Regions from separate parts of the Bacillus sp. DTU_2020_1000418_1_SI_GHA_SEK_038 genome, predicted to be linked through region 2. Evidence: predicted binding sites of a transcription regulator. Region 2 holds the regulator's gene; each other region holds the start of a gene.
The links. Region 2 encodes CtsR, which represses protease genes until heat stress. Its sites were predicted from a motif close to ATGGTCAATAAAGGTCAAACA; they were not measured.
Positions count from the first base shown of each region.

Region 1: clpP (ATP-dependent Clp endopeptidase proteolytic subunit ClpP) is a predicted target of CtsR. The motif match lies at 3,943-3,963, and genes of this name have one in related genera.
Region 3: RRV45_RS08300 (ATP-dependent Clp protease ATP-binding subunit) is a predicted target of CtsR. The motif match lies at 2,853-2,873, and genes of this name have one in related genera.

Region 1 covers NZ_CP135435.1:3,867,752-3,878,003, reverse strand. The annotation lists gene rapZ (RNase adapter RapZ) at 1-454, shown strand, start outside; gene RRV45_RS19395 (gluconeogenesis factor YvcK family protein) at 451-1,434, shown strand; gene whiA (DNA-binding protein WhiA) at 1,786-2,727, shown strand; gene RRV45_RS19385 (HPr family phosphocarrier protein) at 2,758-3,015, shown strand; gene clpP (ATP-dependent Clp endopeptidase proteolytic subunit ClpP) at 3,059-3,664, opposite strand; tRNA gene RRV45_RS19375 (tRNA-Arg) at 4,172-4,243, shown strand; gene RRV45_RS19370 (hypothetical protein) at 4,467-4,724, opposite strand; gene RRV45_RS19365 (L-lactate permease) at 4,741-6,354, opposite strand; gene rpoN (RNA polymerase factor sigma-54) at 6,907-8,244, shown strand; gene RRV45_RS19355 (glutaredoxin family protein) at 8,283-8,528, shown strand; gene RRV45_RS19350 (sugar-binding transcriptional regulator) at 8,665-9,687, shown strand; gene gap (type I glyceraldehyde-3-phosphate dehydrogenase) at 9,721-10,252, shown strand, end outside.
Region 2 covers NZ_CP135435.1:97,038-107,289, forward strand. The annotation lists tRNA gene RRV45_RS00475 (tRNA-Lys) at 1-3, shown strand, start outside; tRNA gene RRV45_RS00480 (tRNA-Leu) at 13-94, shown strand; tRNA gene RRV45_RS00485 (tRNA-Gly) at 108-182, shown strand; tRNA gene RRV45_RS00490 (tRNA-Leu) at 190-278, shown strand; tRNA gene RRV45_RS00495 (tRNA-Arg) at 294-370, shown strand; tRNA gene RRV45_RS00500 (tRNA-Pro) at 375-451, shown strand; tRNA gene RRV45_RS00505 (tRNA-Ala) at 460-535, shown strand; rRNA gene RRV45_RS00510 (16S ribosomal RNA) at 700-2,249, shown strand; rRNA gene RRV45_RS00515 (23S ribosomal RNA) at 2,613-5,547, shown strand; rRNA gene rrf (5S ribosomal RNA) at 5,620-5,736, shown strand; gene RRV45_RS00525 (CtsR family transcriptional regulator) at 6,183-6,593, shown strand; gene RRV45_RS00530 (UvrB/UvrC motif-containing protein) at 6,618-7,166, shown strand; gene RRV45_RS00535 (protein arginine kinase) at 7,169-8,248, shown strand; gene clpC (ATP-dependent protease ATP-binding subunit ClpC) at 8,253-10,252, shown strand, end outside.
Region 3 covers NZ_CP135435.1:1,673,091-1,683,342, reverse strand. The annotation lists gene RRV45_RS08315 (CPBP family intramembrane glutamic endopeptidase) at 118-729, shown strand; gene RRV45_RS08310 (hypothetical protein) at 876-1,565, shown strand; gene RRV45_RS08305 (YkvI family membrane protein) at 1,695-2,735, opposite strand; gene RRV45_RS08300 (ATP-dependent Clp protease ATP-binding subunit) at 2,933-5,077, shown strand; gene RRV45_RS08295 (M3 family oligoendopeptidase) at 5,156-6,850, opposite strand; gene RRV45_RS08290 (MarR family winged helix-turn-helix transcriptional regulator) at 6,962-7,399, opposite strand; gene RRV45_RS08285 (ATP-binding protein) at 7,602-9,098, shown strand; gene RRV45_RS08280 (phosphotransferase enzyme family protein) at 9,161-10,168, opposite strand.

The DNA of each region.
Region 1 (10,252 bases), 700 kb from region 2:
GACACAGTTAAAGCCAAGAGAGCTCCGTGAAAAAATTCTAACGGAATTCTCTATAAATAAAACTACGATGTTCACTGTCAATGTCATGTCATTTGGCTTTAAACATGGAATTCCGATTGACGCTGATCTAGTTTTTGATGTTCGATTTCTGCCAAATCCCCATTATGTTGATCATATGCGCCCGAAAACTGGGCTTGACGAAGAAGTATACAATTATGTTCATAAATGGACGGAAACAACTAAATTTCTTGAGAAGGTTACAGAGCTATTAAGCTTTATGCTTCCTCATTATAAAAGAGAAGGTAAGGCTCAGCTCGTTATTGCGATTGGATGTACAGGCGGACAGCACCGTTCTGTGGCGTTAGCTGAGTACATTGCCAATTACTTCAAGGATGATTATCATACGCGAATAACGCACCGTGATATTCAGAGGAGAAAGGAAAATGGAAAATGAAGACGAACCGACAGCCGAGAGTCGTCATCATTGGCGGGGGGACTGGATTACCTGTCCTATTACGGGGATTAAAGCAGTACCCCGTTGATATCACTGCGATCGTGACAGTTGCCGATGATGGGGGAAGCTCTGGACGGCTTAGAAACGACTTGCATATTCCTCCTCCGGGTGATATTCGAAATGTATTGGCGGCCCTATCCGATGTAGAGCCGCTGATTGAGGAGATGTTTCAGCATCGCTTCACAACGTCAAATGAATTATCGGGACATTCTCTCGGGAATTTAATCTTGGCAGCTATGACTTCTATTACAGGAAACTTTGTGCATGCCATTCAGGAAATGAGCAAGGTTTTAAATGTAAGGGGCAAGGTGTTGCCGGCTGCGAATCAGAGTGTCGTCTTACATGCCGAAATGGAGGATGGAACGGTTGTTTCAGGCGAATCAAAAATCCCGTACTCTGGGAAAAAGATCAAAAAGGTATTTCTTACACCCAAACATATTAAACCTCTTCCCGAAACGATCTCAGCTATTAGGAAAGCAGATTTAATCATAATTGGGCCAGGCAGCTTATATACAAGCATTTTGCCAAATCTTCTCGTTCCTAAACTTGGGGCAGAGGTTTGCCGTGCAAAAGCAAAAAAGGTATATATATGTAATTTAATGACTCAAGCGGGAGAAACCTATAACTATTCTGCAAGCGATCATGTTCAGGCCATCTATGATCATATGAGCTGTGCTTTCATTAACACCATTCTTGTGAATAGTGAGGATATTCCTGCCCAGGTTCGGGAGCGCTATAATGAAGAAAAGTCCCAGCCGGTCATCTTTGATATTGAGAGACTTCATCAATTAGGGCTTGAAGTAATTCCGGGAGAAATCGTCAGCCTGAAAGATGGGGCTATTCGTCATGATACTAAAGAGGTGGCATCCATGCTATACTCTATTCTAATAGATGAAAAACAAAGATATAATAAAAAATAATATTAGTGGTAGCGCTTTTTGCGCTTGTCTCTCATAGTTGTCTAGCTTCAGCACCTACCCCCGACGTACAAGGACGTACTAGTGTCGACAATGCAACAGGATAAGGAAGGCTACGTCAGCGATACATCGCACGACCAAATGCGGAGCTTTTGGGAGGACGTTGCGTTTTTGTCGACCTCGAGGTCACAAGCCAATCCTCCCAGAAAGGCAAAGCTCACCTTTCCGGGAGGCTCGTCTTGTGCTTGTCGGGGTGACCACAAAGGAAGGCTTCTGCGAATATACATCGCAGAAACAATTTGTCCTTTAATTGTTTCGAAGGTGCTTACGCTTTTCTAGAAAGGGGTGAAGGAGTTGTCTTTCGCTTCAGAAACGAAAAAGGAATTAACGAATCTGGAGGTAAAGGATTGCTGCGGGATGGCTGAATTATCGGCACTGATTCGAATGAACGGATCCCTTTCCTTTTCCAGCAGAAAGTTAATTGTCGATATTCAAACTGAAAATGCAGCGATCGCGAGAAGAATCTATATTCTTATTAAGAAGAACTTTCATGTCCAAGTAGAACTCCTTGTCCGCAAGAAAATGAGATTGAAAAAGAACAATGTGTACATTGTCAGATTGTCTGAACAAGCAAGCGAGATTCTGGATAATTTAAAAATCCTAAGTGAAGGATTCGTTTTTACACATAATATTTCTGAAGAGCTTATTAAAAGGAAATGTTGTAAGCGTTCTTATTTACGAGGAGCTTTTTTAGCAGGGGGTTCGGTGAATAATCCAGAAACTTCGTCCTATCACCTTGAAATTTCTTCGCTTTATAAAGAACATAATGATTCTCTTTGTGAATTGATGAATACTTTTGGCCTAAATAGTAAAACACTAGAAAGAAAAAAAGGATTTATCACATACTTAAAGGAAGCAGAGAAAATTACAGACTTTTTAGGAGTCATCGGGGCTCACAACGCTCTGCTTAGATTTGAAGACATTCGAATTGTGCGGGATATGCGAAATTCCGTTAACCGCCTTGTAAATTGTGAAACAGCGAACTTAAACAAAACGATTGGTGCCGCCTTAAGACAGGTAGAGAATATCCGATTTATAGACGAAACAGTCGGACTTCACATTTTACCGGATAAATTAAGAGAAATTGCAGAGCTGCGTGTGGCGTATCAAGATGTTACATTAAAAGAACTTGGCGAAATGGTTTCTGGCGGTACAATTAGCAAGTCAGGCATCAATCACCGATTAAGGAAAATAGACGAGATAGCAGATAAATTGAGAGCAGGAGAATCTATTTGAAAAAGATTCTATAGGGGAGGAAAGAAAGAAATGTTAGAAAAACAGGTAGAAGTGAAATTGAAAACAGGCTTACAGGCAAGACCAGCAGCATTATTCGTACAGGAAGCAAACCGATTTTCATCAGATGTTTTCCTTGAAAAAGACGGTAAAAAGGTAAATGCGAAAAGCATCATGGGCTTAATGAGCCTAGCGGTTAGCTCAGGTACGGTTATTACTTTAATTGTCGATGGCAAAGATGAAGCCCAAGCCATTGAAGAGCTTGCTGACTATATCCAGCAGGAGCATTAATAAAAAAACAACTCGCCATTAAAATTGCGAGTTGTTTTTTGTTTTACTTATCCTTATCCTTTTTCTCATCTAAACGAGTAATAATTTTATCGACCAAACCGTATTCAAGAGCTCTTTCAGCAGTCATGAAGTTGTCGCGGTCTGTGTCACGAGCAATCACTTCAAGCGGCTGACCTGTGCGCTCAGAAAGAATCGTGTTAAGCTTGTCACGCAGGAATAAAATGCGTTTTGCAGCAATTTCAATTTCAGTCGCTTGCCCTTGTGCGCCTCCAAGTGGCTGATGAATCATCACTTCACTATTTGGAAGTACGTAGCGCTTGCCTTTTTCACCTGCTGCAAGCAGGAAAGCACCCATAGAAGCTGCCATTCCGATACATACTGTTGATACGTCAGCTTTAATATATTGCATCGTGTCATAAATCGCCATGCCCGCTGTAATGCTTCCGCCTGGGCTGTTAATGTACAAGGTAATATCCTTCTCAGGGTTTTCTGCTTCAAGGAATAGCAATTGAGCGACAATAGAGTTTGCCACATGATCATCAATCGCGCTTCCAAGCATAATTATACGGTCTTTTAAAAGACGGGAGTAAATATCATACGCACGCTCTCCCCTGTTTGTTTGTTCAATAACTGTAGGGATTAAGTTCATCTTTAAATTCCTCCTTCAAGGTAAGGTAAACATTCAAAGTCCATAAATCAGAAAAACTTTTCTCAAGTTAGAGAAATGTCTAGCTCCAGCGCCTACCCCCTCGAGGTCACAAGCCAATCCTCCCAGAAAGGTAAAGTACACCTTTCCGTGAGAATCGTCTTGTGCTTGTCGGGGGTGAGCACAAAGGAAAGCATCTGCGAATATTCATCGCAGGAACAATTGTCCTTTGATTGTTCCGAAGGCGCTTCCGCTTTTCTATGTAATATTATGATACACTGATGGTCAATAAAGGTCAAACAATTCGCTTCCTTTACCGAAACTAATCTTTCGACACCGTTTGCTCGCTTTAGCTGTAAAATTCTCTCATATCCATCATACCCGCTGGTACAGTTTTTAAACAAAGGAAGGCTTGCAAAGTTTCGAAAAATATCATATAATATATAATTGTAGCATAATAAAAGGTGCATTAATTCATTAGGCCCCATCGTACCTTATTATTTTTGATATGCCCTCGTGGTGCAACGGATAGCACGTGAGATTCCGGTTCTTAAGATGTGGGTTCGATTCCTGCCGAGGGCGTCATGAAACTCAAAGAGTTCTTATGTTTGTAGAGATTTTTCTACGAGCATAGGAACTTTTTTTTTAGGTGCTTTTAATTGCGAATACCATGAAACACATATGTAATTAAAAAAACGCTCACTAATTGGGGTATAAAGAACTTAACCAATTATATGAGCGTTAATACTAAGTTATTTAACCGTGGTACTGGAAACGTACACACATGGTTTGAGAGGGTCCCTTATTACTGCTCTTCCCTCGTTTTGAGCTTTGTAACTCCTCTGTAAACGTCTTTTTTGGTTGCTTTTTCAGTCGCTTTCTTTCCGTGGATAAACGTTATAGCTGGTGCTGCCAACATACCTGCAAGCATTAATACTAATCCAACGTTCAAAAGGCTAGCGTTACCTTGAGTGCCTCCCACATAGAGAAAAGGAAAGGAAACAAGAGTAACAAGAAAAGCAATCGTTTGAAGTCCTATTTTAGATGTAAAGAATTCCTTCATTTTTAACATCCTCCTCTTAAATAATCAGTGTAGAAACTGTAAGTATGATACCTATCAAAAGAGCAATAACTATGGAAATTGGCAAAATCTTTTTAAGGACTATACCTTCTTGACCAAGGATTCCTGCTGTTGTTGTCCCAAGAATGATTTTACTTGGTGCTAAAACCGATCCAATTGCGCCACCTGCAGTATGAGCTCCTAATATCGCTGCTTCATTTAATTTCAATAGTGAAGAAGTTGCTTGTTGGAATCCGCCAAATAAGATATTGGAGGACATATTACTGCTCGTCATAAATGACCCGAGAAGGCCAATGGCTGGAGCTAGGAATACATAAGTCTGGCCCATAACCCCGGCAGTTCCCATTGCAAGTTCGGTTGTTTGTCCAGTTCCACCCATGATTTTAGACATAATAATTAGTGCAATGACGGCGATTGTAGAAGGAATCGTTTTTTCGATTGTTCTTCTAATAGCCCGTAATCCTCCGCCTTTTTCAATTCTTCCTTTGCTTTTAAAGTAGGCATAACCAATAATGGCAGATAGAAGCAAGAATAACCCAGAATTCGTTAAAGGCATGACAGGTGAATATAGATCAGAAGCATGATTTGCTATACCGAATCCAGTCATTGTTTCAGGATAGCTTAGACCGAATTGCCACTGATTCAAAAATGCCTTTAAAGGTGGGATGAGTAAAACAAGTAATGTAATTCCGGTTAAAACATAAAATGGGACAAATGCTTGATTCATCGAAAGAGATTTATTGGAGCTCATTTCGGCATCCTTATTTTCTCCTCCTTGACGAAGCATTAGTTTACTATCTTGAATATTCCATGATTCCTTGTACATTTTTAGTTTGCCGATAAATAATATAGCTACGAGTGACAGTAATGATGGAATGAATGCTGATATTGCAGGATTCATTGGTGATAAGATCGTTTGTCCTCCACCTTGGATTAGAGAAATAATGATTACTGCCGGTAGTCCCTTCTTAACAGCTGCCCAGCGTCCGTAAACCCAGCTGATAGTGATACCTGTAGCGATATTGATAATCCAAATAAATATAGAAGCCCAGATAGCAGCCTCAATGACAGTTGAGCCTTCAATACCTGTTTGTGAAACTAACGCATCCCAAGCGACAGCTAATGTTCCAAACGTATTGCCCCATGCTTGTCCTAATAAAGCAATGACGACAGCCCATAGAGGTCTTACTCCGAGTCCTACTAATAATGGAGCACAAACTGCGATTGGTACGCCAAAGCCAGTGATTCCTTGTAAAAAGCTGGCGAATACCCAACCAATCGCCATGATTTGAAGAAGTTCATTCGATGTGAACTTTTTTAATCCGTCCCGAATAGAATCAAATGCTTTTGCTTCACTTGTTACTTCATAAATTAGAATGGCTGGCAAAATAATGACAATCACCATTACTGAAGTCCATATGCCCTTTGCACTTTCTAATCCTAATAGTTGTAGATCTGATTTATAAAAAACGATGGATATGATAAATGCAGCTAAGAGTCCGATAGGTGCAGCTTCTGCAGCTCCCCAATTGAACTTCACCATTAGTAAAATAAGAATTATTATAGGTACTGCGGCCATTAGCCACATCAAAATATTTACAGGTAGTTCCATATTACGATTTCCTCCTTATGATAACAACATTAAATATATCTTTTTCTTAATTTCTCTTCAACAGTCATAATGTACAAAAAACCAATGATGGATTGTGCGTGTTGTTCAAAAGAAGAAGTTTGAAAAATATGTAATAAACCTATTTCGGAAAATTTTGTAATCCCTTTGGACACCCACCTAATAGCATTGATGGAATATAAAAAGACGTTTAGGGGGCATACTGAATAACTTTAATATGTACAAAAATAAATTTATTATTAAGGCTCGTTTTTGTACTGAAAAATATGAAGCAAGAATGATGAATTTCATATTCGTTTCCTGCCGAAGGCGCTTCTGTTGAACGGGGATTTTTTATGGAGGTTTGCGTATTTTTTAAAAAAAAGAAATTATTATCCTAAATAATAGAGTTCTGAAAATATTAAAAATTCAAGACACATCAATGGTTTAACTCATTAAGATTAGTGTTTTTACGTTCTAGTCCCTTCTTTAGCCAGTATATTCCCATTCACCATTCGTCCTCCTTATTGTAGAATGGTAAGGGGGGGTTGTGATATGAAGTTACAAGCTGGGTTATGGCAGCAGCAAACATTAAAGTTAACAATGACGCAAGAACTGACTCAGGCGATTGCCTTGTTGCAGTATAATACGCAGGAGCTTTCTGAATTTCTGGAGAATAAAGCATTGGAAAATCCTTTATTGCAAATTGAATCAGGGAACGTTCAAGCGATGGACCCCCGCTTTGACCGAACAAAGCCAGCTAGGAAAAAGTTAGAAAAAGATAAACAACATTGGATTGAACAGATTGGAAAAATAGAACCTTATTTAGATGAGCATATAAAATCTCAGCTGGACTTTAAGCTTATTCAGTCCATTGCAAACGGGGAAAAGGTTTTTGACTACCTTATTGAATGCCTAGATGAAAACGGTTACTTGCGAGTGGAGATGAGTGAAGTAGCGACTCGTTTTCGCATCTCCGATGAAGCGGTTGATAAAGCCATTAACTTATTGCAGGGAGTAGAACCGGCTGGGATCGGTGCACGAAATCTGCAGGAATGCATCCTATTGCAATTAAAAAGAAAACAGCCGAGAAATGATTTGGCTGAGGAAATAATAGAGAAATATTTTGATAGTTTTGCGGATAAAAAATGGAGAGACATCTCCAAAGAACTAGGGGTGAAGATGTCAGAGATTCAAGAGGTCTTTGACTTCATACAAACGTTAAATCCTAGACCAGCAGCTTCCTTTCAGCATGAGAAGTCTGCCTATATTGTTCCGGATGTGATAATTGATTGGGATGGGGAATCCTTTTCTGTAAGTGTCTTTGATGAAGCCTTGCCGAAAATTAGCTTTAATAATGATTATTATAAGAGATTTTCAGCCAATAAAGATAAACAGGTAAAACGATTTTTACAGGATAATCAACAGGATTATTTCTGGATTATGAGGAGCATTGAGCAAAGAAAAGAGACATTAACAAAGGTTTCCTTGAAAATTGTCGAGAAGCAGCAGGAATTTTTCATTAAAGGCCCTGCCTATTTAAAGCCGATGATCATGAAGGAGATTGCGGATGAGCTTGACATACATGAATCAACGGTAAGCCGGGCAGTAAGGGAAAAGTATGCCCAAACACCTTTTGGCACCTTAGAATTAAGATCTTTTTTCTCAAGCACGATTAAGACAACTTCTGACGAAAATACATCATCCAAACAGGTTAAAACGATTATAAGCAAGCTGATTGATGGCGAAAATAAACAAAAGCCACTGTCTGATCAGGAATTAGTTCAGCTGTTGAAGGATCAGGAAGGCATGGTTGTATCTAGAAGAACGATAGCGAAGTACCGGGACCAGCTGGGAATCCCGTCATCCTCAAAACGAAAACGATATGATTGAAACGAATGCAGAATGTTTAGTGGAAAAGGAGAATTGGGATGAACAATCGTACTCTCGTGCTTTATACACGAAATCGCTGTCCTTTATGTGATAAAGCAAAATCGATAATTATGGAATTAAAAGAAGAATGGAATTTCATTTATAAAGAAAAGGACATTGATACAAGTGATGATTTGACCGAAAAATATGGATTGATGATCCCGGTTGTTGAAATTGATGGGTCCGAGGTTCAATACGGGCAAATTGATAAATGGACGATAGAAGAGGCCCTCAAAGGAAATTAAGCCCTAAATAGTTGAACTATTCGATTCCCCCTGCTAAAATAAAATTAGAGCAGGGGTGATTTTTTTTTACCTAAGTGGGACACAATATGACTATGAGGGACGTATAATGTCCACAAGAAGTAAAAGGGGCAAAAAAATGAACTCAATTATCGATATTCAAAAAAGATTATTACCTGATTTACTGACCATTATGCAAAAAAGGTATCAAATCCTGCATTATATCGGCTTAATGGAGCCAGTAGGGAGAAGGAGTTTAGCTGTTAGCCTTAGCTTGACAGAAAGAGTGCTTAGAAGTGAGGTTGAATTTTTAAAAGGCCAGAGTCTTATAGTAAGCACTAGTTCAGGGATGAGTTTAACCTCTGATGGCAAAGACCTTCTTAGTCAGCTTCGAGAAGTAATTAGAGACATAACAGGTATTCAGGCAATGGAGGAGGAGCTTCACAGAAAGCTGGGCATTCAAAAAATTATTATTGTGCCAGGTGACAGCGAACACTCCCCATGGGTAAAAAGCGAACTTGGCAGAGCTGCGGCTGCTTATATGAAATCAAACATTAAACGAAATGATGCTATCGCGGTTACCGGCGGTTCGACAATGGCGGCTGTTGCTGATAGGTTAACGCCAGATTTCTCTGAGTTTGATTTGCTTTTTGTACCGGCAAGAGGCGGTATCGGTGAGGATGTAAAAAATCAAGCTAATACGATTTGTGCAGCAATGGCAGACCGCACGAATTCCAGCCACAGAGTTCTCTATGTTCCTGACCAGGTCAGCCAAGAGATGTATAACACTATGATGAGAGAGCCTGAAATTAATGAAGTCTTGGGATTAATTAAGTCTGCCAGCATGGTTTTACATGGAATTGGGGACGCTATGGTAATGGCAGAGCGCCGAAAAACAAATGAAAATGACATGGATTTAATAGTTAAAGAAAAGGCTGTAGGAGAGGCATTTGGGTATTACTTTAATGAAGACGGCCAGGTCGTTCATAAGGTACAGACCATTGGGCTTCAGCTTCAGGACTTAATCAATATTCCCCATATTCTTGCTGTGGCAGGCGGGGCTTCTAAGGCAAAAGCAATATCATCCTATTTGAAACAAGCGCCGTCATCTACTGTTCTTATAACAGATGAGGGAGCTGCAAATGAGTTAATAAAGAATTAAATATATAAATACACATTTTTGGGAGGAAATATCATGACAGTAAAAGTTGGCATTAATGGTTTTGGAAGAATTGGCCGGATTGTATTTCGTGCAGCCTTAAACAATCCAAATGTAGAAGTTGTAGCTGTCAACGATTTAACTGACGCAAACATGCTAGCCCATCTTTTAAAATACGATTCCGTTCATGGAACCCTAAATGAAGAAGTGATAGTCGATGGAGAGTACTTAGTAGTAGGCGGACACAAGGTTAAGGTGATTGCAGAACGTGATCCGGCAAATCTTGGCTGGGGAGACCTTGGTGTAGAAGTGGTTGTCGAATCCACAGGACGCTTTACAAAACGCGAGGACGCAGCGAAGCATTTAGAAGCTGGTGCGAAAAAGGTAATTATCTCAGCACCTGCTTCCAATGAGGATATCACGATTGTTATGGGAGTAAACCATGATAAGTACGATCCAGCTAATCACCATGTGATTTCAAATGCATCTTGTACAACAAACTGCTTAGCTCCATTTGCGAAAGTGTTAAATGACAAATTTGGCATTAAACGCGGGATGATGACAACGA
Region 2 (10,252 bases):
CCATTTATATATGCGGGTGTGGCGGAATTGGCAGACGCACCAGACTTAGGATCTGGCGCCGCGAGGCGTGGGGGTTCGACTCCCTTCACCCGCATTCATAAAGATAAGCGGAAGTAGTTCAGTGGTAGAACACCACCTTGCCAAGGTGGGGGTCGCGGGTTCGAATCCCGTCTTCCGCTCCAAAAAAATGCCGGGGTGGCGGAACTGGCAGACGCACAGGACTTAAAATCCTGCGGTAGGTGACTACCGTACCGGTTCGATTCCGGTCCTCGGCACCATTTAAATTAAAGAATGCGCCCGTAGCTCAATTGGATAGAGCGTCTGACTACGGATCAGAAGGTTATGGGTTCGACTCCTTTCGGGCGCGCCATTTTCGGGAAGTAGCTCAGCTTGGTAGAGCACTTGGTTTGGGACCAAGGGGTCGCAGGTTCGAATCCTGTCTTCCCGACCATTATTTTTGGGGCCTTAGCTCAGCTGGGAGAGCGCCTGCCTTGCACGCAGGAGGTCAGCGGTTCGATCCCGCTAGGCTCCACCAAAAAGATTCAAAAAAGTTATTGACACCGTTTAAAAAACGTAGTATTATTGAAAAGTCGCCTTAAGCGACAAGATAGTTCTTTGAAAACTGAACGAACAAAAACGTCAACGTTTAACTTTTAGTCTTTTTTTAAAAAGACATTTATGAGCTAATCAACTCACAATTTATTGGAGAGTTTGATCCTGGCTCAGGACGAACGCTGGCGGCGTGCCTAATACATGCAAGTCGAGCGAACTTGCGGGAGCTTGCTCCCAAAAGTTAGCGGCGGACGGGTGAGTAACACGTGGGCAACCTGCCTGTAAGACTGGGATAACTTCGGGAAACCGGAGCTAATACCGGATAATTCTTTTCTACTCATGTAGGAAAGCTGAAAGATGGCTTCGGCTATCACTTACAGATGGGCCCGCGGCGCATTAGCTAGTTGGTGAGGTAATGGCTCACCAAGGCAACGATGCGTAGCCGACCTGAGAGGGTGATCGGCCACACTGGGACTGAGACACGGCCCAGACTCCTACGGGAGGCAGCAGTAGGGAATCTTCCGCAATGGACGAAAGTCTGACGGAGCAACGCCGCGTGAGTGATGAAGGTTTTCGGATCGTAAAACTCTGTTGTTAGGGAAGAACAAGTACCGGAGTAACTGCCGGTACCTTGACGGTACCTAACCAGAAAGCCACGGCTAACTACGTGCCAGCAGCCGCGGTAATACGTAGGTGGCAAGCGTTGTCCGGAATTATTGGGCGTAAAGCGCGCGCAGGCGGTCCTTTAAGTCTGATGTGAAAGCCCACGGCTCAACCGTGGAGGGTCATTGGAAACTGGGGGACTTGAGTGCAGAAGAGGAGAGTGGAATTCCACGTGTAGCGGTGAAATGCGTAGAGATGTGGAGGAACACCAGTGGCGAAGGCGACTCTCTGGTCTGTAACTGACGCTGAGGCGCGAAAGCGTGGGGAGCGAACAGGATTAGATACCCTGGTAGTCCACGCCGTAAACGATGAGTGCTAAGTGTTAGAGGGTTTCCGCCCTTTAGTGCTGCAGCAAACGCATTAAGCACTCCGCCTGGGGAGTACGGCCGCAAGGCTGAAACTCAAAGGAATTGACGGGGGCCCGCACAAGCGGTGGAGCATGTGGTTTAATTCGAAGCAACGCGAAGAACCTTACCAGGTCTTGACATCCTCTGACAATCCTAGAGATAGGACTTTCCCCTTCGGGGGACAGAGTGACAGGTGGTGCATGGTTGTCGTCAGCTCGTGTCGTGAGATGTTGGGTTAAGTCCCGCAACGAGCGCAACCCTTGATCTTAGTTGCCAGCATTCAGTTGGGCACTCTAAGGTGACTGCCGGTGACAAACCGGAGGAAGGTGGGGATGACGTCAAATCATCATGCCCCTTATGACCTGGGCTACACACGTGCTACAATGGATGGTACAAAGGGCTGCAAGACCGCGAGGTTTAGCCAATCCCATAAAACCATTCTCAGTTCGGATTGCAGGCTGCAACTCGCCTGCATGAAGCCGGAATCGCTAGTAATCGCGGATCAGCATGCCGCGGTGAATACGTTCCCGGGCCTTGTACACACCGCCCGTCACACCACGAGAGTTTGTAACACCCGAAGTCGGTGGGGTAACCTTTTGGAGCCAGCCGCCTAAGGTGGGACAGATGATTGGGGTGAAGTCGTAACAAGGTAGCCGTATCGGAAGGTGCGGCTGGATCACCTCCTTTCTAAGGAAGATTTGAAGTACTTGATACTTCAATAAAAGACGTTACTTGTTCGTTCAGTTTTGAGGGAATTATCTCTCAAAACACTATGTAAATTAGTGTTTTTTGTTCCTTGAAAACTAGATAATGATTATGAAGAAGCAATAACCGAGTAATCGCCATTTTAGTTATTCTCTCTATTTAATATAGAGTTAAAAACAACCAATCACGAGAATAGAAATTAATCTATTCACAAATCGTGAGGGAAATGAGAAGCAAGCAGATCAAGGAAGCGACCGAGCGAGCACCGGAACGTACGCAGTTGATACGTGAGGAGCACAGCGAGAGAGCTGACGCAGAGATGCGCCGCTTATCATTTGCCGAACAGGTTAAGTTAATAAGGGCGCACGGTGAATGCCTTGGCACTAGGAGCCGATGAAGGACGGGACTAACACCGATATGCTTCGGGGAGCTGTAAGTAAGCTTTGATCCGGAGATTTCCGAATGGGGGAACCCACTGTTCGTAATGGAACAGTATCTTTACCTGAATACATAGGGTATTGAAGGCAGACCCGGGGAACTGAAACATCTAAGTACCCGGAGGAAGAGAAAGCAAACGCGATTCCCTGAGTAGCGGCGAGCGAAACGGGATTAGCCCAAACCAAGAGGCTTGCCTCTTGGGGTTGTAGGACACTCTATACGGAGTTACAAAGGAACGAGGTAAATGAACAGGTCTGGAAAGGCCGGCCAGAGAAGGTAAAAGCCCTGTAGTTGAAACTTCGTTCCCTCCAGAGTGGATCCTGAGTACGGCGGGACACGTGAAATCCCGTCGGAAGCAGGGAGGACCATCTCCCAAGGCTAAATACTCCCTAGTGACCGATAGTGAACCAGTACCGTGAGGGAAAGGTGAAAAGCACCCCGGAAGGGGAGTGAAATAGTTCCTGAAACCGTGTGCCTACAAGTAGTCAGAGCCCTTTAACGGGTGATGGCGTGCCTTTTGTAGAATGAACCGGCGAGTTACGATTACATGCAAGGTTAAGTTGAATAGACGGAGCCGCAGCGAAAGCGAGTCTGAATAGGGCGTATGAGTATGTGGTCGTAGACCCGAAACCAGGTGACCTACCCATGTCCAGGTTGAAGTCCAGGTAACACTGGATGGAGGACCGAACCCACGCACGTTGAAAAGTGCGGGGATGAGGTGTGGGTAGCGGAGAAATTCCAATCGAACTTGGAGATAGCTGGTTCTCTCCGAAATAGCTTTAGGGCTAGCCTCATGTTGTTAGAATCTTGGAGGTAGAGCACTGTTTGGACTAGGGGCCCTCATCGGGTTACCGAATTCAGACAAACTCCGAATGCCAAAGATTTATCCATGGGAGTCAGACTGCGAGTGATAAGATCCGTAGTCAAGAGGGAAACAGCCCAGACCACCAGTTAAGGTCCCAAAGTATACGTTAAGTGGAAAAGGATGTGGAGTTGCTTAGACAACCAGGATGTTGGCTTAGAAGCAGCCACCATTTAAAGAGTGCGTAATAGCTCACTGGTCGAGTGACTCTGCGCCGAAAATGTACCGGGGCTAAACGTATCACCGAAGCTGTGGATGGACATCTGCGATGTCCGTGGTAGGAGAGCGTTCTAAGGGCGTTGAAGCTAGACCGTAAGGACTGGTGGAGCGCTTAGAAGTGAGAATGCCGGTATGAGTAGCGAAAGATGGGTGAGAATCCCATCCACCGAATGCCTAAGGTTTCCTGAGGAAGGCTCGTCCGCTCAGGGTTAGTCGGGACCTAAGCCGAGGCTGAAAAGCGTAGGCGATGGACAACAGGTTGATATTCCTGTACCACCTCTTTACCGTTTGAGCAATGGGGGGACGCAGGAGGATAGGGTAAGCGCGCTGCTGGAATAGCGCGTCTAAGCAGTTAGAGTGCAAGCGAGGCAAATCCCGCTTGCGTTAAGCTTGAGCTGTGATAGCGAGGGAAATATAGTACCGAAGTTCCTGAATCCACACTGCCAAGAAAAGCCTCTAGCGAGGGAAAAGGTGCCCGTACCGCAAACCGACACAGGTAGGCGAGGAGAGAATCCTAAGGTGAGCGAGAGAACTCTCGTTAAGGAACTCGGCAAAATCACCCCGTAACTTAGGGAGAAGGGGTGCTCATTTGGGTGAATAGCCCGGATGAGCCGCAGTGAATAGGCCCAGGCGACTGTTTAGCAAAAACACAGGTCTCTGCGAAGCCGCAAGGCGAAGTATAGGGGCTGACGCCTGCCCGGTGCTGGAAGGTTAAGAGGAGGGGTTAGCGCAAGCGAAGCTCTGAATTGAAGCCCCAGTAAACGGCGGCCGTAACTATAACGGTCCTAAGGTAGCGAAATTCCTTGTCAGGTAAGTTCTGACCCGCACGAAAGGCGTAACGATCTGGGCACTGTCTCAACGAGAGACTCGGTGAAATTATAGTACCTGTGAAGATGCAGGTTACCCGCGACAGGACGGAAAGACCCCGTGGAGCTTTACTGTAGCCTGATATTGAATTTCGGTACAGCTTGTACAGGATAGGTAGGAGCCTTGGAAGCCGGAGCGCCAGCTTCGGTGGAGGCATTGGTGGGATACTACCCTGGCTGTATTGAAATTCTAACCCGCGCCCCTGATCGGGGCGGGAGACAGTGTCAGGTGGGCAGTTTGACTGGGGCGGTCGCCTCCTAAAGAGTAACGGAGGCGCCCAAAGGTTCCCTCAGAATGGTTGGAAATCATTCGAAGAGTGTAAAGGCATAAGGGAGCTTGACTGCGAGACCTACAAGTCGAGCAGGGACGAAAGTCGGGCTTAGTGATCCGGTGGTTCCGCATGGAAGGGCCATCGCTCAACGGATAAAAGCTACCCCGGGGATAACAGGCTTATCTCCCCCAAGAGTCCACATCGACGGGGAGGTTTGGCACCTCGATGTCGGCTCATCGCATCCTGGGGCTGTAGTCGGTCCCAAGGGTTGGGCTGTTCGCCCATTAAAGCGGTACGCGAGCTGGGTTCAGAACGTCGTGAGACAGTTCGGTCCCTATCCGTCGTGGGCGCAGGAAATTTGAGAGGAGCTGTCCTTAGTACGAGAGGACCGGGATGGACGCACCGCTGGTGTACCAGTTGTCTTGCCAAAGGCATAGCTGGGTAGCTATGTGCGGACGGGATAAGTGCTGAAAGCATCTAAGCATGAAGCCCCCCTCGAGATGAGATTTCCCATAGCGTCAAGCTAGTAAGACCCCTGAAAGATGATCAGGTTGATAGGTTTGAGGTGGAAGCGTGGCGACACGTGGAGCTGACAAATACTAATCGGTCGAGGACTTAACCACATTTAGTATGATTACTCGAATAACTTCTTCAGCATTATCTAGTTTTGAGGGAACAAACCTCAATAAAATAGGTCTAGTGGCGATAGCGAAAAGGTCACACCCGTTCCCATCCCGAACACGGAAGTTAAGCTTTTCAGCGCCGATGGTAGTTAGGGGCTGTCCCCTTGTGAGAGTAGGACGCCGCTAGGCAAAAGTAAAGAACATCGAATAGATGTTCTTTTTTTTGTACAAAATGCTTATTAAATTATAGGATTGGCTAATATATTTCTTAACTCTTTAGTTAAAATAACAATGCCAAGTAAGAGGAAGTATAGATTACAACCCTAAAAATATACGATCCATGAGTGCCTCATGACACTCGTTTAACGTATGGCGCCATGAAAATCCGCTCCATAACCATTTCACACCCACAGTTCTCTATAAATTTCTTCATCTCACCTCCCATCACCCAAAATTCCACAACCGTAGGTTTGAGAACCAAAAAAAGGGGGAAAATTAATAACATCTGTTAATTGCATCGAATTATATTGTTATGTATAATTAAAGTCAAATATAGTCAAAGTCAGAATTTGGGGGGAGGAGTATTGAGAAATATCTCAGACATTATTGAAGATTATTTAAAACGGGTTTTAGAAATGAGCGAAAGGGAAATTGTTGAAATAAAAAGAAGTGAAATTGCAGATAAATTCCAATGTGTTCCGTCCCAAATTAATTATGTTATTAATACGAGATTTACAATTGAAAAAGGCTATGCGGTTGAAAGTAAACGCGGCGGCGGCGGATATATAAGAATTATGAAAGTACAATCACATGACGATGCTCATTTAATTGACCAATTATTATCGTTAATTCAAGGGAGGCTGGCCCAGAGCAGTGCAGAGGATGTAATAATCCGACTTGTTGAAGAAGAGATTATTACAGAAAGAGAAGCAAAAATAATGTTAAGCGTTATCGACCGCTCTGTCTTGTATATTGATCTCCCTTATCGTGATGAACTCCGCGCAAGAATGCTTAAGGCCATGTTGACAACGTTAAAATATAAATAGTTAGCAAGCTGGAGAGGTGAAAACATGATATGTCAAGAATGTAATCAAAGGCCGGCAACGCTTCATTTTACGAAAATAGTGAATGGAGAAAAGGCTGAGTATCATTTATGTGAAAAGTGCGCTCAGGAAAAGGGCGATATGTTCATGTTAAGTGGTGCACCTGGTTTTTCCATTCATAACTTGTTAGCCGGTTTGCTGAATATGGATACGACCTTTCAGAAAACAAAGGAGGATCCATTTAAGCCGGAAGAGATTCTCCAATGTGAACAATGTTCCATGACATTTCAGCAATTCATTAAGGTAGGAAGGTTCGGCTGTGCAAATTGTTACCAGGCTTTTGGCGATCAGCTAGAGCCAATATTGAGAAGACTGCATAGTGGGAATTCAGTTCATAATGGAAAAATTCCTGCAAGGATTGGAGGAAGCATTCATTTAAGAAAGAGCATTATAGAATTGAAACAAAGCTTAAAAGACTCCATATCCAAAGAGGAATTTGAAAGGGCAGCTCAAATAAGAGATGAGATTCGATTACTAGAAAGCCAATTGAATTCTAGTCACGAGGGAGGGAAGTAGGCTTGTCGCTAGAACGATTCATTAACCAAGCTGTGAGCTCTTGGATGAGTGCTGAAGGACCAGATTCAGATATTATCCTAAGCTCAAGAATTCGGCTGGCAAGAAATATAAAACAATACAAGTTTCCAACCCTATTTACGAATGACGAAGCCAAGTTAGTGATTCATATGATAAAGGAAAGGATCGAGAACTCTTCTTTTCCAAAACTAGGGAAATTGGAGCTATTACTGATGGATGATCTCCAACCGCTGCAGAAACGGGTTCTGATGGAAAAGCATTTAATCAGTCCGCATCTAGCGGAAAATTCCTCTTATGGTGCATGCATTTTATCAGAAAATGAAGAATTAAGCATGATGATTAATGAAGAGGACCATATTCGGATTCAATGCTTATTTCCTGGATTCCAATTATCAGAGGCTTTGAATATGGCTAATGAAGTGGATGACTGGCTAGAGGAAACAATTGATTATGCATATGATGAAAATGCCGGCTTTTTAACAAGCTGCCCAACTAATGTTGGAACAGGATTAAGGGCATCTGTTATGGTTCACTTGCCAGGGCTAGTTCTCACCCAGCAAATGAATAGAATCATACCAGCTATTAATCAATTGGGGTTAGTTGTTAGAGGAATTTACGGTGAAGGCAGCGAAGCTTTAGGGAACATCTTTCAGGTGTCTAATCAAATCACTCTTGGCAAATCGGAAAAGGATATTGTTGAAGATTTAAAGAGTGTGGTCAGTCAGCTAATTTCACAAGAAAGATCAGCTAGAGAAGCATTAGCGAAAACTTCTAACATACAATTAGAAGATAGAGTCTTCCGCTCTTATGGGATCTTATCAAACTGCCGGATTATTGAATCTAAGGAAGCTGCTAGATGTTTATCAGATGTCCGGCTTGGAATTGATATGAAATATCTAAAAAATATTTCCAAGAACATTTTAAATGAATTAATGATCCTGACGCAGCCAGGTTTTCTACAGCAGTATGCAGGAGGTCCGTTAAGACCTCATGAACGGGATATTCGCCGGGCGTCATTAATAAGGGAAAGAATGAAAATGGAAAAAGAAGAGACAGGAGGATGAGAATATGATGTTCGGTCGTTTTACAGAGAGAGCACAAAAGGTATTAGCTTTAGCTCAAGAGGAAGCCATTCGTTTAGGTCATAATAATATTGGAACAGAACATATTTTGCTTGGTCTTGTACGAGAAGGAGAAGGAATTGCTGCGAAGGCTCTGCATGCACTAGGCTTAGGTTCGGAAAAAATCCAAAAGGAAGTTGAGAACTTAATCGGCAGAGGGCAGGATGCATCACAGACGATTCACTACACGCCTAGAGCTAAGAAAGTAATTGAACTTTCCATGGATGAAGCACGGAAATTAGGCCATTCCTATGTAGGGACAGAGCATATCCTCCTTGGCCTCATTCGTGAAGGGGAAGGCGTTGCTGCAAGGGTACTTAACAATCTTGGTGTCAGTCTAAATAAAGCTAGGCAACAAGTGTTGCAGCTATTAGGAAGCAATGAGTCCGGCGGTCATCAAGGATCTTCGGCAAGTGCGAATACCCCTACACTTGATGGCTTGGCAAGAGACTTAACAGCCATTGCCAGAGAAGGAAGTTTGGATCCGGTAATCGGACGCGGCAAGGAAATTCAGCGTGTAATTGAAGTATTAAGCCGCCGTACAAAAAACAACCCAGTTCTCATCGGGGAGCCAGGCGTAGGAAAAACGGCTATAGCAGAAGGCTTAGCACAGCAAATTATTAATAACGAAGTACCAGAAACTCTCCGTGATAAGCGGGTCATGACCCTTGATATGGGTACCGTTGTTGCGGGAACAAAATATCGTGGTGAATTTGAAGACCGTCTAAAGAAGGTTATGGATGAAATTCGCCAGGCAGGCAATATTATTTTATTCATTGACGAGCTTCATACCTTAATTGGAGCTGGTGGAGCAGAAGGCGCCATTGATGCTTCGAATATCCTGAAACCTTCTCTTGCCCGAGGAGAGTTGCAATGTATTGGAGCAACTACACTAGATGAATACCGCAAATATATTGAAAAAGATGCGGCATTAGAAAGACGTTTTCAGCCAATTACCGTTGATGAGCCAACAGCAGATGAATCTGTACAAATTTTACAAGGACTTAGAGATCGGTATGAGGCACATCACCGTGTAACCATTACAGATGCAGCTATTGATGCAGCAGTGAAGCTATCCGATCGTTACATTTCCGATCGTTTCCTTCCAGACAAAGCGATTGATTTAATTGATGAAGCTGGGTCAAAGGTAAGACTGCGTTCTTATACAACTCCTCCTAATCTAAAAGAATTAGAGCTAAAGCTAGAAGATGTCCGCAAAGAAAAGGATGCAGCTGTCCAAAGTCAGGAGTTCGAAAAGGCTGCTTCTTTAAGAGATACGGAACAGCGTCTTCGTGAACAGTTAGAGGAGACAAAGAAATCTTGGAAGGAAAAGCAGGGCAAGGAAAACAGTGAGGTTACGGTTGAAGACATTGCAAGCGTAGTGTCCAGCTGGACGGGAATTCCTGTTTCGAAGCTCGCTCAGACAGAGACGCAAAAGCTGCTTAACCTTGAGGAAATTTTACACTCAAGAGTTATTGGTCAAGAGGAAGCAGTTAAAGCGATTTCCAAAGCAGTTCGCCGTGCTAGAGCCGGATTAAAGGATCCAAAAAGGCCAATTGGTTCATTTGTATTCCTTGGACCAACAGGTGTGGGAAAAACGGAGCTCGCCCGTGCGCTTGCTGAATCTATGTTTGGCGATGAAGATGCAATGATCCGCATTGATATGTCCGAATACATGGAGAAGCATTCAACATCCAGACTAGTAGGATCCCCTCCAGGCTATGTTGGATATGAGGAAGGCGGACAGTTAACGGAAAAAGTCCGCAGAAAACCTTATTCTGTCGTCCTGCTAGATGAAATTGAAAAAGCACATCCAGATGTATTTAATATTCTATTGCAAGTATTAGAGGATGGCCGCTTAACAGATTCTAAGGGAAGAACAGTAGACTTCCGGAACACCGTCTTAATTATGACCTCCAACGTTGGGGCGGAAGCCTTGAGACGTAA
Region 3 (10,252 bases), 1.6 Mb from region 2:
TAGGTTAAGCAATTTTCACTAATTTATATTCAAAAAAACAAAAGAAACCTTTTTTGATTACAATTATTGATTTCTTTTTGCTAAAATAGACTTGTTTGCAGAAAGGAGCTTGGACATTTGAAGAAAATAACTGCAGATTACCGTCTAATAATTGGGCTCATTATTGCTCATATGCTTATGTATTTTACTTTTCAGGATAAAGCCGTTTTCTGGTATATCTTTTCAGCTTCCCTTTTATTTTTAATCAGCCACTCTATATTAAACGAAGAATTAAAGGATGAAGTCCCGTTTGGGCTGTATCTCTTGTATGGAATCGGTTCTGGTCTCTTACTATTTGGAATTTTTTGGGCTGGATTTCATATGATTGATTTTTTAAATCTTCCCATGATGAAGGATATTTCAAAGCTGTATGGGAGGTATTCCCCATCGATGCTTTGGCATTATATTGTTCTCATCTTGATTATTATTCCCGGTGAAGAAATATTTTGGCGTGGTTTCGTTCAAACGAGAATATTAAAATACACAAATATCCCAGCAGCAATCGTAATTTCAGCAATTCTCTATGCATCTGTTCATCTATACTCAGAACAATGGATTCTTGCCTTTGCCGCTTTAGTTGCAGGACTTTTCTGGGGATGGCTATACACATGGAAAAAAAGTATGCCTTTATTAATTGTCTCACATTTAATTTTTGATTTATTCCTATTTGTTATCGTTCCATTAAAGTAAAAATGAGAACTTTTACTCATTTTCCTTAATATATTTGTACCTTTAAATAAGAAAATGATATTGTAGGAATAATTATGTAACTCCTATTTTAACTTTTCGTCTAATTAATTACAGCAGCTTATTAGCATTTACTAGGGGGAATAACAGTGAAACATTTGAAAAAATGGATGTTTATTTTTGGATTATTAGGACTCATTCTTTCAGGATGTGGTACGAGTGAAAACAAAGATGATGATGCAAATGGGTCTAATCAAACTCAAAATGAAGAGATAAATAAGGAAAGTCAGGAAAATCAAAACACAGATACGGAGCAAGAGCCCGTTGAACAGAAGAATGATGAACAAACGAAAGAGGATGAGGGGGTTGTTCGTATTCTTGAACAAAACCTCCAATATACTTTAAATGACGAGGCTAAGGAAGAAACAGCATTCCTTAAATCAAGTGACAACCAGCCATATTCAATGTACGTCCTTCCTGAATTTGAGCTTACAGCCGAAGAGCCTAACAAAGATGTTATCTATCTAACAGAAAATGATCATATCTTTATGCGAATAGAGCTTCTTCCTGAAGACGTACAATGGGACATGATGGAAGAAAATACGAAGGCACAGCTTCAAGCAGTTGACGAAACAATTCATCCCATTGAAGTGCCGAGCGGAGATGAGTTTTTTAAAGATTCTATTGCCATGGAAGCATCAAATGGTGATGATGTCGTTACTTCCTATTTAATAAAAAATTCTGATCAGCCAATTAAATTGTCTCTATTTACAAAGAAGAATTTAGATTATAAAGATGCCTTCCTGCAAATGGGCAAGACAATTTTAAAAAATAAATAATCATTTTCACTAAGGCTGTACTATAAGGTGCCTGACTCCACAATCATACAAGCATCTAGACACTCTCTACTAATTTGAGACTAGATATTGAATCGTGGTGCCTGGCACCTTTGCTTTTAGTACGGTCCCTTATTTTACTTCAAAGGGCTTCATCCATAATAGCACGACAAAAATAATACTTATATAACCAAAGACCGGATATAAATATGATAATAATGTCCCATAGTTTATTAAACTAATAAAGTAACATGCAGTAAAAATAATACATACCGTAACTATACTAGGAACGGATATGTACTTCCTCAACTGGCGCTCAATGCCAAATACATTTCCAATGACTGAGGTGAAAATTTCCCCATAAATAATAAAAACATAAATCCAAAATAATGATGATGCAAATGTTTTCATGATCACTGCCATGGGAATATCGTATGTTTCAAGCCCAGGCAGCATAACTAATGTCAAATGACTTGAAATAAGGATAATAGTCAAAGCTCCACCACCAAGTATTCCCCCCCATTTAATGGTTTTGTCATGCTTAATTTCAGACGCAATTGGAACTAAAACAGCCTGTGCCAAGCTTAAATTCAATGCCGCATATGAAAATGGAGCTACAACAGATTTCCACCCATCTTCTGCAAAAGGTATATACAATATTTGCTCCGTAAAATTAGGAAGTCTCATTGAAATAAACAATAATAGAAAACTAAAAGCAACCATCATTGGAACGACAAAAGAATTTACAGCAAATATTCCCTTCGTCCCTAAAATCATAACGACAATGGATAGGCCGATCGTGACGAAAATCCCTGTATATTTCGATAGTCCTATTTGTTCCTCAAATACTGCCCCTGCACCAGACAACATGACTGCACATACCCCAAGCAACATGAAAAGCATCAATATATTAATGGCAGAACCAAAAAATCTACCAAATAAATATTCGTTCAATTCCTGATAGGAAGTTGCTCCAATACGTGCTGCAATCCTCATTAATTTTGAACCTAGAAAAATAAATATGTAGCCACTCATTAAGATAGAAACTAATCCAATAAATCCAAAACGGGAAAAGAACTCAACAATTTCCCTCCCTGTTGCAAAGCCTGCCCCAACAACAGTCCCTACATATACAGCAGCTATTTGAAAGGCTGCGCTCCAGTTCGTCTTCACTAGATCTCCTCCTTCTCTTCAATATATGAACCTGAGGACAAACTAAGACGAGCATTCTACGGTTATTCATAAATACTTCCAATAATTCACTAAACAAAATCCAAGATAAGCCTCTTGAAAGTCAAAGAAGGTCAAAGTATAATATAGTCAAAGATCAAATATAGTCAAAGTCAAAATATAAATAGGAGGTATTCCATATGCTTTGTCAAAAATGTCGTGATAAAGAAGCAAATGTACAATTTAAAGTAAATGTAAACGGAAATGAAAAAAACCTAATCCTTTGCCAAAGCTGCTATCAGGATGAAAAAGCAAAGATTGGTTCCTCCTTTGGACCATCTTTAAGCGGATTTTCAGGTTTTAATCAGCTTCCATTTGAGGAGCTATTTAATAATATAAACTCAGCCCAGAGTCCCAAAAATAATCCTGCTACAAAGGACGCCAAAGGAACTGGCCGCGGTGGATTTATTGACCAATTCGGCAGAAACCTAACAGGGCTTGCTAAAGCTGGACTAATTGATCCCGTGATTGGAAGGGATGAAGAGATTAACCGTGTCATTGAAATATTAAATAGAAGGAATAAAAATAACCCTGTTTTAATCGGGGAGCCTGGTGTCGGGAAAACTGCCATTGCCGAAGGATTAGCCGCCTCTATTTCAGAGGGCAAAGTTCCAAAGAAACTCCTTAATAAGGAGGTTTACTTGCTGGATGTTGCTTCACTAGTTGCTAATACCGGCATTCGCGGACAATTCGAAGAAAGAATGAAACAAATAATACATGAACTGCAAGAAAGAAAAAATATTATTCTCTTTATCGATGAAATTCATCTACTCGTTGGAGCCGGCTCAGCCGAAGGCTCTATGGATGCAGGAAATATTCTAAAACCGGCACTTGCTAGAGGGGAACTGCAATTAGTCGGTGCAACTACATTAAAGGAATACCGTCAAATTGAAAAGGATCCAGCTCTTGAACGGCGATTCCAGCCGGTACAAGTACTAGAGCCAACCGCTGACGAAGCACTCGGGATTCTAAATGGCCTTAAATCAAAGTATGAAGATTATCATGAGGTATCCTATTCAGATGACGCTTTAAAGGCTTGTGTATATTTATCAAGCCGATATATTCAAGATCGCTTCCTCCCAGATAAGGCAATAGATTTAATGGATGAAGCCGGTTCAAAAATTAATTTGAAATCAGACCTTCCTTCCTCTGATCAGATTGAAAACCGCTTGAAGGAAATTAACAAACAGAAGGAAAAAGCTCTACAAGAAGAGAACTATGAAGAAGCTGCAAAGCTTAGGGATGAAGAAATAAAATTGGAGAAGGCATTAAACGCAAATAACCATATGTCCCGTCCAATTGTTGAAATCCACCATATTCAAGAAATCATTGAGAAAAATACAGGGATTCCTGTTGGAAAACTTCTAGAAGATGACCAAATCAAGATGAAAAACATTGAATCAAATCTCTCTAAAAAAGTTATCGGCCAAAAGGACGCCGTTCTTAAGGTAGCAAAGGCAATCCGCAGAAGCCGAGCCGGTCTTAAATCAAAAAACCGTCCAATTGGTTCCTTCTTGTTTGTAGGACCAACAGGTGTCGGTAAGACAGAATTAACTAAAACACTTGCTGAAGAACTATTTGGCTCTAAAGAGGCACTGATTCGCCTTGATATGAGTGAATATATGGAGAAGCATAGTATTTCAAAAATTATCGGCTCCCCTCCAGGTTATGTTGGACATGAAGAAGCGGGTCAATTAACCGAAAAAATTCGCCTTAACCCATACAGTATTATTCTGCTAGATGAGATTGAAAAGGCACATCCTGATGTTCAGCATATATTCCTCCAAATTCTTGAGGATGGACGTTTAACAGATAGTCAGGGACGCACTGTGAGCTTTAAAGACTCCGTCATTATTATGACAAGTAATGCTGGTGTACAGCACAGGGAGATTCATGTAGGATTTGGTACGAATGAAGCGATGAAGGAAGCAAGTATTTTAGATACTCTTGGTCAGTTCTTTAAACCAGAATTCCTCAATCGTTTTGATAATATCATTGAGTTTAAGTCACTTAATAAAGAACATCTATTACAAATTGTTGAAATTATGCTCAATGATTTAAATCAAAACCTAAGTGAGCAAAACATTAAGCTTACAGTTTCCGATGATGCTAAATCAAAGCTTGCCGAGCTAGGCTATAACCCTGCTTTCGGAGCACGTCCGTTGCGAAGAGTTATTCAGGATCAGCTCGAAGATAAGCTAGCTGATTTCATCATTGATCAGCCCGGTGTGCATCAATTACAGGCAATTTTAGAAACTGATGAAATCATATTAAAAACAAAATAGCTAGCTGCTTAATAGCACTATAAAAAAGGCCGGATATTTTTCCGGCCCTTCTCTTTAACACAAATGCAGCTAGTGCTATTAAAGACTCTTATCATCTATTGTATTTAACCAGCTTTCAATTTCTCCAACTACAGATTCTACACAACCATCTTTAAATGGTGAAATAAGATTCGCCTCAGATACTAAACCGGTAAAGGCTTGACTGCCTCCTAAACTGCATAAATGAACATAATCCTTCCAAGCATCTTCATGGTTTTCCCTTGATCGCTTCCAAAATTGGAATGCACAAATTTGAGCTAACGTATAGTCGATATAATAGAAAGGAGAATTATATATATGAGCCTGCCGCTGCCAGAAGCCGCCATTTTCTAGATACTCATTGCCATCGTAATCTTTATGAGGCATATATTTCTTTTCAATCTCTCTCCACGCTTGTTTTCTCTCTTTTGGGGTAGCTGTATTATTCTCGTATACCCAATGCTGAAACTCATCAACAGCCACACCGTAAGGAAGAAATAATAAAGCACCGCTCAAGTGGGCAAATTTATATTTATCTGTATCCTCTTTAAAAAATTTATCCATCCATGGCCAAGTAAAGAATTCCATACTCATAGAATGAATTTCACATGCCTCATAGGTTGGCCAATAATATTCTGGAATTTCATATTTTCCGCTCGAGTAAACTTGAAATGCATGTCCTGCCTCATGTGTAAGTACATCAATATCCCCGGATGTCCCATTGAAATTCGAGAAAATAAATGGGGCCTTGTAATTCTCAATAAATGTACAATATCCGCCCCCTGCTTTTCCTTTCTTCGCAACAAGATCCATCAAGTTCTCTTCTCTCATATATGAGAAAAACTCCCCTGTTTCTGTTGAGAGTTCATTATACATTTTCTGGCCATTTTCGATAATCCATTCTGGGCTCCCTTTTGGTGCTGCATTACCAGTTTTAAAGTTAAAACCTTCGTCATAGTACTTCAACTGATCAACACCAATTCGTTCTCTTTGGCGTTCCTTTAATTTTGTTGCAATTGGAACGATATATTCCTTCACTTGATCCCGAAACTTAGCAACCATTTCAGCATTATAATCTGTTCTTTGCATTCGTAAATATGCCAACTCTACAAAATTATTATATCCAAGCTTATGGGCAATTTCTGTTCTAACCTTTACTAAGTCATCAAAAATACGGTCAAGCTCTTCCTCATTTTCTGCTAAAAATCCGAACCGAGCTTCGCTGGCTGTTTTTCGGACATCGCGGTCAATAGACTGTGTAAATGGCTCCATTTGGGCAAGAGTGCGCTCTTCGCCGTCAAAATCAATCTTGGCAGAAGCAATTAATTTTGTGTAGTCGGAAGATAGTTTGTTTTCCTTTTGCAGCAGCGGAACAATTTCTGGGGAAAACACCTTTAATTGTGCCTCAGCCAGCGCAAATAACTGATTTCCAAACTTTTCTTCTATTTCATTGCGGAAAACAGATTTGACAAGAGCCTCGTAATACCTAGTTACAAAGCCCTCCACTTCCGGCTGGATTTCATCCATATAATCCTGTTCTGCCTTATAAAACTCATCATTTGTATCAACAGAATGACGAATATAACAAAGGTTAAACATAGTTCCTATGTCATTGCGTAAATCATTAATTTCCTTCATTGCCGAAATTTGTTCCTCACCAGACTTTGCCCCATTAAAGATAGCTAATGCTTCATCAAATTTCTTGCTCAATTCCGTTAAATTTGGACGGGTATATGTATAATTTTCAAAACTCATTTCAAATGCCCCCTTATTTCCTCTGTTATCAGAACCCTTATTATAATTCTACATATATGAATGAATCCCTCTATTTAGCAAAGAAAAAAACGATCCTATTGGACCGTTTTATTATTTTCCGATTGACAATCCGAGCTTTTTCAACAAGCTAATAGCTGTATCCTTTTCTTCCTCGGAAAGTTCAGACATTAAAGCATGTATATGCCCTTCATGATCAGGAAAAATATCCTCAATAAAGGACTTGCCTTTCTCTGTAATTTGTCCATACGTAACCCGTCTGTCTTTCGGACATGCAACTCTCCTTAAGTACCCCTTTTGCTCAAGCTTATCCACAACATATGTAATACTTCCACTTGCCAACAGAATCTTTCCTCCTATTTGTTGCAGAGGCTGATCTCCTTTATGATAAAGAAGCTCTAAGACGGCAAATTCTGTTGGATTTAGCCCATATGTTTGAATGAGTTTATTTACATTTTCATTGATTGAGCGATAGGCTCTTGATAATACGATGAATAATTTTAATGATTGTTTACTTTGTTCCGAATTCACATTAATCCAATCCTTTATAATTATCTTGAAATCTAAGTAAATTATAAAAAAACTATTGGACTATGTCAATTTTCGTATTTTAAGATGCCTAAATATCTATTTTCTCCATTCTGTCATACGGATTTTCAAGTTAAAGCTCTTCTGCAAAATAATGGTATACTATATAATTGAACTATTACTATATTGACGGAGTCCTAATTTGATGAAAAGTCGTAAAAACAATTTTCTATTATACGTAGTCATTGTCATATTCCCCATTCTCATTGGTGTCCTCTACAATTTAAATGATACGATAAATCGTGATTATTCTGAACGCAGGGAACAAGCAATCTGGACGGGTACTGTTCACCAAAGAAGCTGGGATCAATTTATTGCCGAAACAGTCACATCACTTGATATTTTATCTTTCACCGCTGAGATGGCTATTGAAGCCCCTCTGAAACTGGAATCAATTTTGAAAAAAATGCACAGTAAAGAACCTAGATATGGAGGAATTTATTTACTTGACGAAAACGGAACAGTGATAACAGGCTCCAATTCACTGCTTTCAAATATGAATCTATCTGATCATGATTATGTACAAGAAATTATCGAGACAAAGGACATCATAATCTCGAATCATTATGAAGTATTGAAAAATGGCAAGAAAGTAATCGGAATCGGAAAGCCAGTAATGAATGAGAACGGGAAAATAGATTTTATTATCATCGCTCATTTAAGGGTAGATTATTTGCAGAATATCATGAGGCTATTGACTCCTGATACGAGGCTTTCAGTCATAAATTCAAATGGTGCAGTCATCATGGGTATTAATACGGATAACTCAATAAATTTTACAGCAAAAAACTCTGTACTTCTCCCTATTGACAGGCTGCCATGGAGTATTCAAGTTAAAATACCGCAGAGAGAGAAAGGAAATATTTTAAAAACCGTCTCGATTGATTTACTACGATTTATATTTATTTTTCATATTTTGTTCCTATTTATAAAATATATGATGTTGAAAAGAGAAGCAGCAAGAGAGAAAAAGGAAAACGAACTTCAAAAGCTGGAACTTGTTGGGACGCTAGCGGCAAGTACAGCGCATGAAATTAGAAACCCGCTTACTGGAATAAAAGGACTTGTACAACTATTAAGTGAAAAATATACGAATTCTCAAGATCAATATTATTTTGACATTATTAATGATGAAATAAGCCGGATAAATGAGATAGTCAGTGAATTTCTTATTCTTGGTAAGCCTACCGCCCAAAAAACCGAAATTATCGATATAAGGAACATCCTGAAGGAATTGGAGCCGCTCATTTTATCAGAGGCTAATTTAAACAATGTTCAATACGAGCTTACTCTTTCAAAAACGCCACTACTCGTTGATTGCACAAAAGACCAAATAAAGCAGGTACTGCTGAATATTAGCAAAAATGCCTTAGAATCAATGACTAGAGGCGGACATTTAACCATTAAACTTTTCAAAGAGCAAGATAAATGCCATATTCAAATTGCTGATACGGGAACAGGAATTCCCGAAGAAGATATTGAAAAAATCTTTCAGCCCTTCTATACATCAAAGGATTTCGGGACAGGACTTGGTCTTGTCGTTTGCAAAAGAATTCTTCATTCATTTGGAGGAAATATAAAAATAACTAGTTCAGTTAATAAAGGAACAATTGTTGATGTCATTTTACCTAGTCAAAGCTAAAGGAAACTCCAAAAAGTAAAAGAAGCCACATTTGGCTTCTTTTACCTTTTCTATTACATTTCTTAATTAGAAGCAATAAAATTTATATTTACAATGCTTTTCTTCTGTTCAATTCTAGATTTAATCTCATCAATTAAACTAATAATTCGCTCATTGCGATCCTCAGGTGCGATTTTTTTATTAAAAACCGAATACAGTGTAACATCACGTAGCATCAGAAATAACGGCAGCTGCTGCTCCCAACCGTGTGGGAGGTTACATTCTGTTTCATATCCAGCTAAAAATGCGTCTATAAATAAACGGCCAAACTCCTCTCGTTCATTGACTTCATCTGTTGTGAAGCTAGAAAGGCATGAATAATATAAAGGAATGGCAATATCAGACACTAGCCAGTGATAACAGCAATCATCAAAATCAAACACATGAATGCTGTTCCCGTCATAGAAAAAGTTCCCAGCATGAATGTCCGTATGGATAAGTGCGTAATTGTCACTTTCTATAGGAAGGGTCTTTATTTGCTCTAATAAATCAATCGCGTTTTGTATAGCAGTTGTCTCCGTTGTAGGAAAATGTTTTTCTATATCTAGAAGCTCATCTTCATACCAATGCGGCCTTTTCTTAATAAGCGGGGAAGGCATATAGTTTTTTGTAGCGGAATGCATTTTACCAATTTGTTTTCCCCAAGCAGAAAATAGATCTTTATTTATGGAATTATCTTTCATTTTCACCGGTTCTCCAGACGCTTTGGAAAACAGACTTCCAAAAAAAACAGATTCGTCATTAGCAGGAATGAATTCAACAAATTTACCATTAATAGATTGGAATAAAGTCGGAACATTCAATCCTTGTTTCGACAAATAATTCACCCATTCAATTTCTGCATATAAATCTTCTAGCTCCCGATGTGAGCTGTGAGTAATTCTGAGAATATATGGTTTCCCTTCTTTGTACACCTCATAAACGAAATTTTCAAAGTCACCTAAGAGCTTATATTCATCTTCTAAAGAAAAAGATTTCAAAAAGTGAATCATGATTTCCTTTGTACGTAAAACCCCTACATACTTTTCCACATATTCCCTCCTTAAATAACTTTATTTCCTATCAAAAGCAAATTTGTAAAAACCTATTATAATTATAAGAATATTCCTATTAAC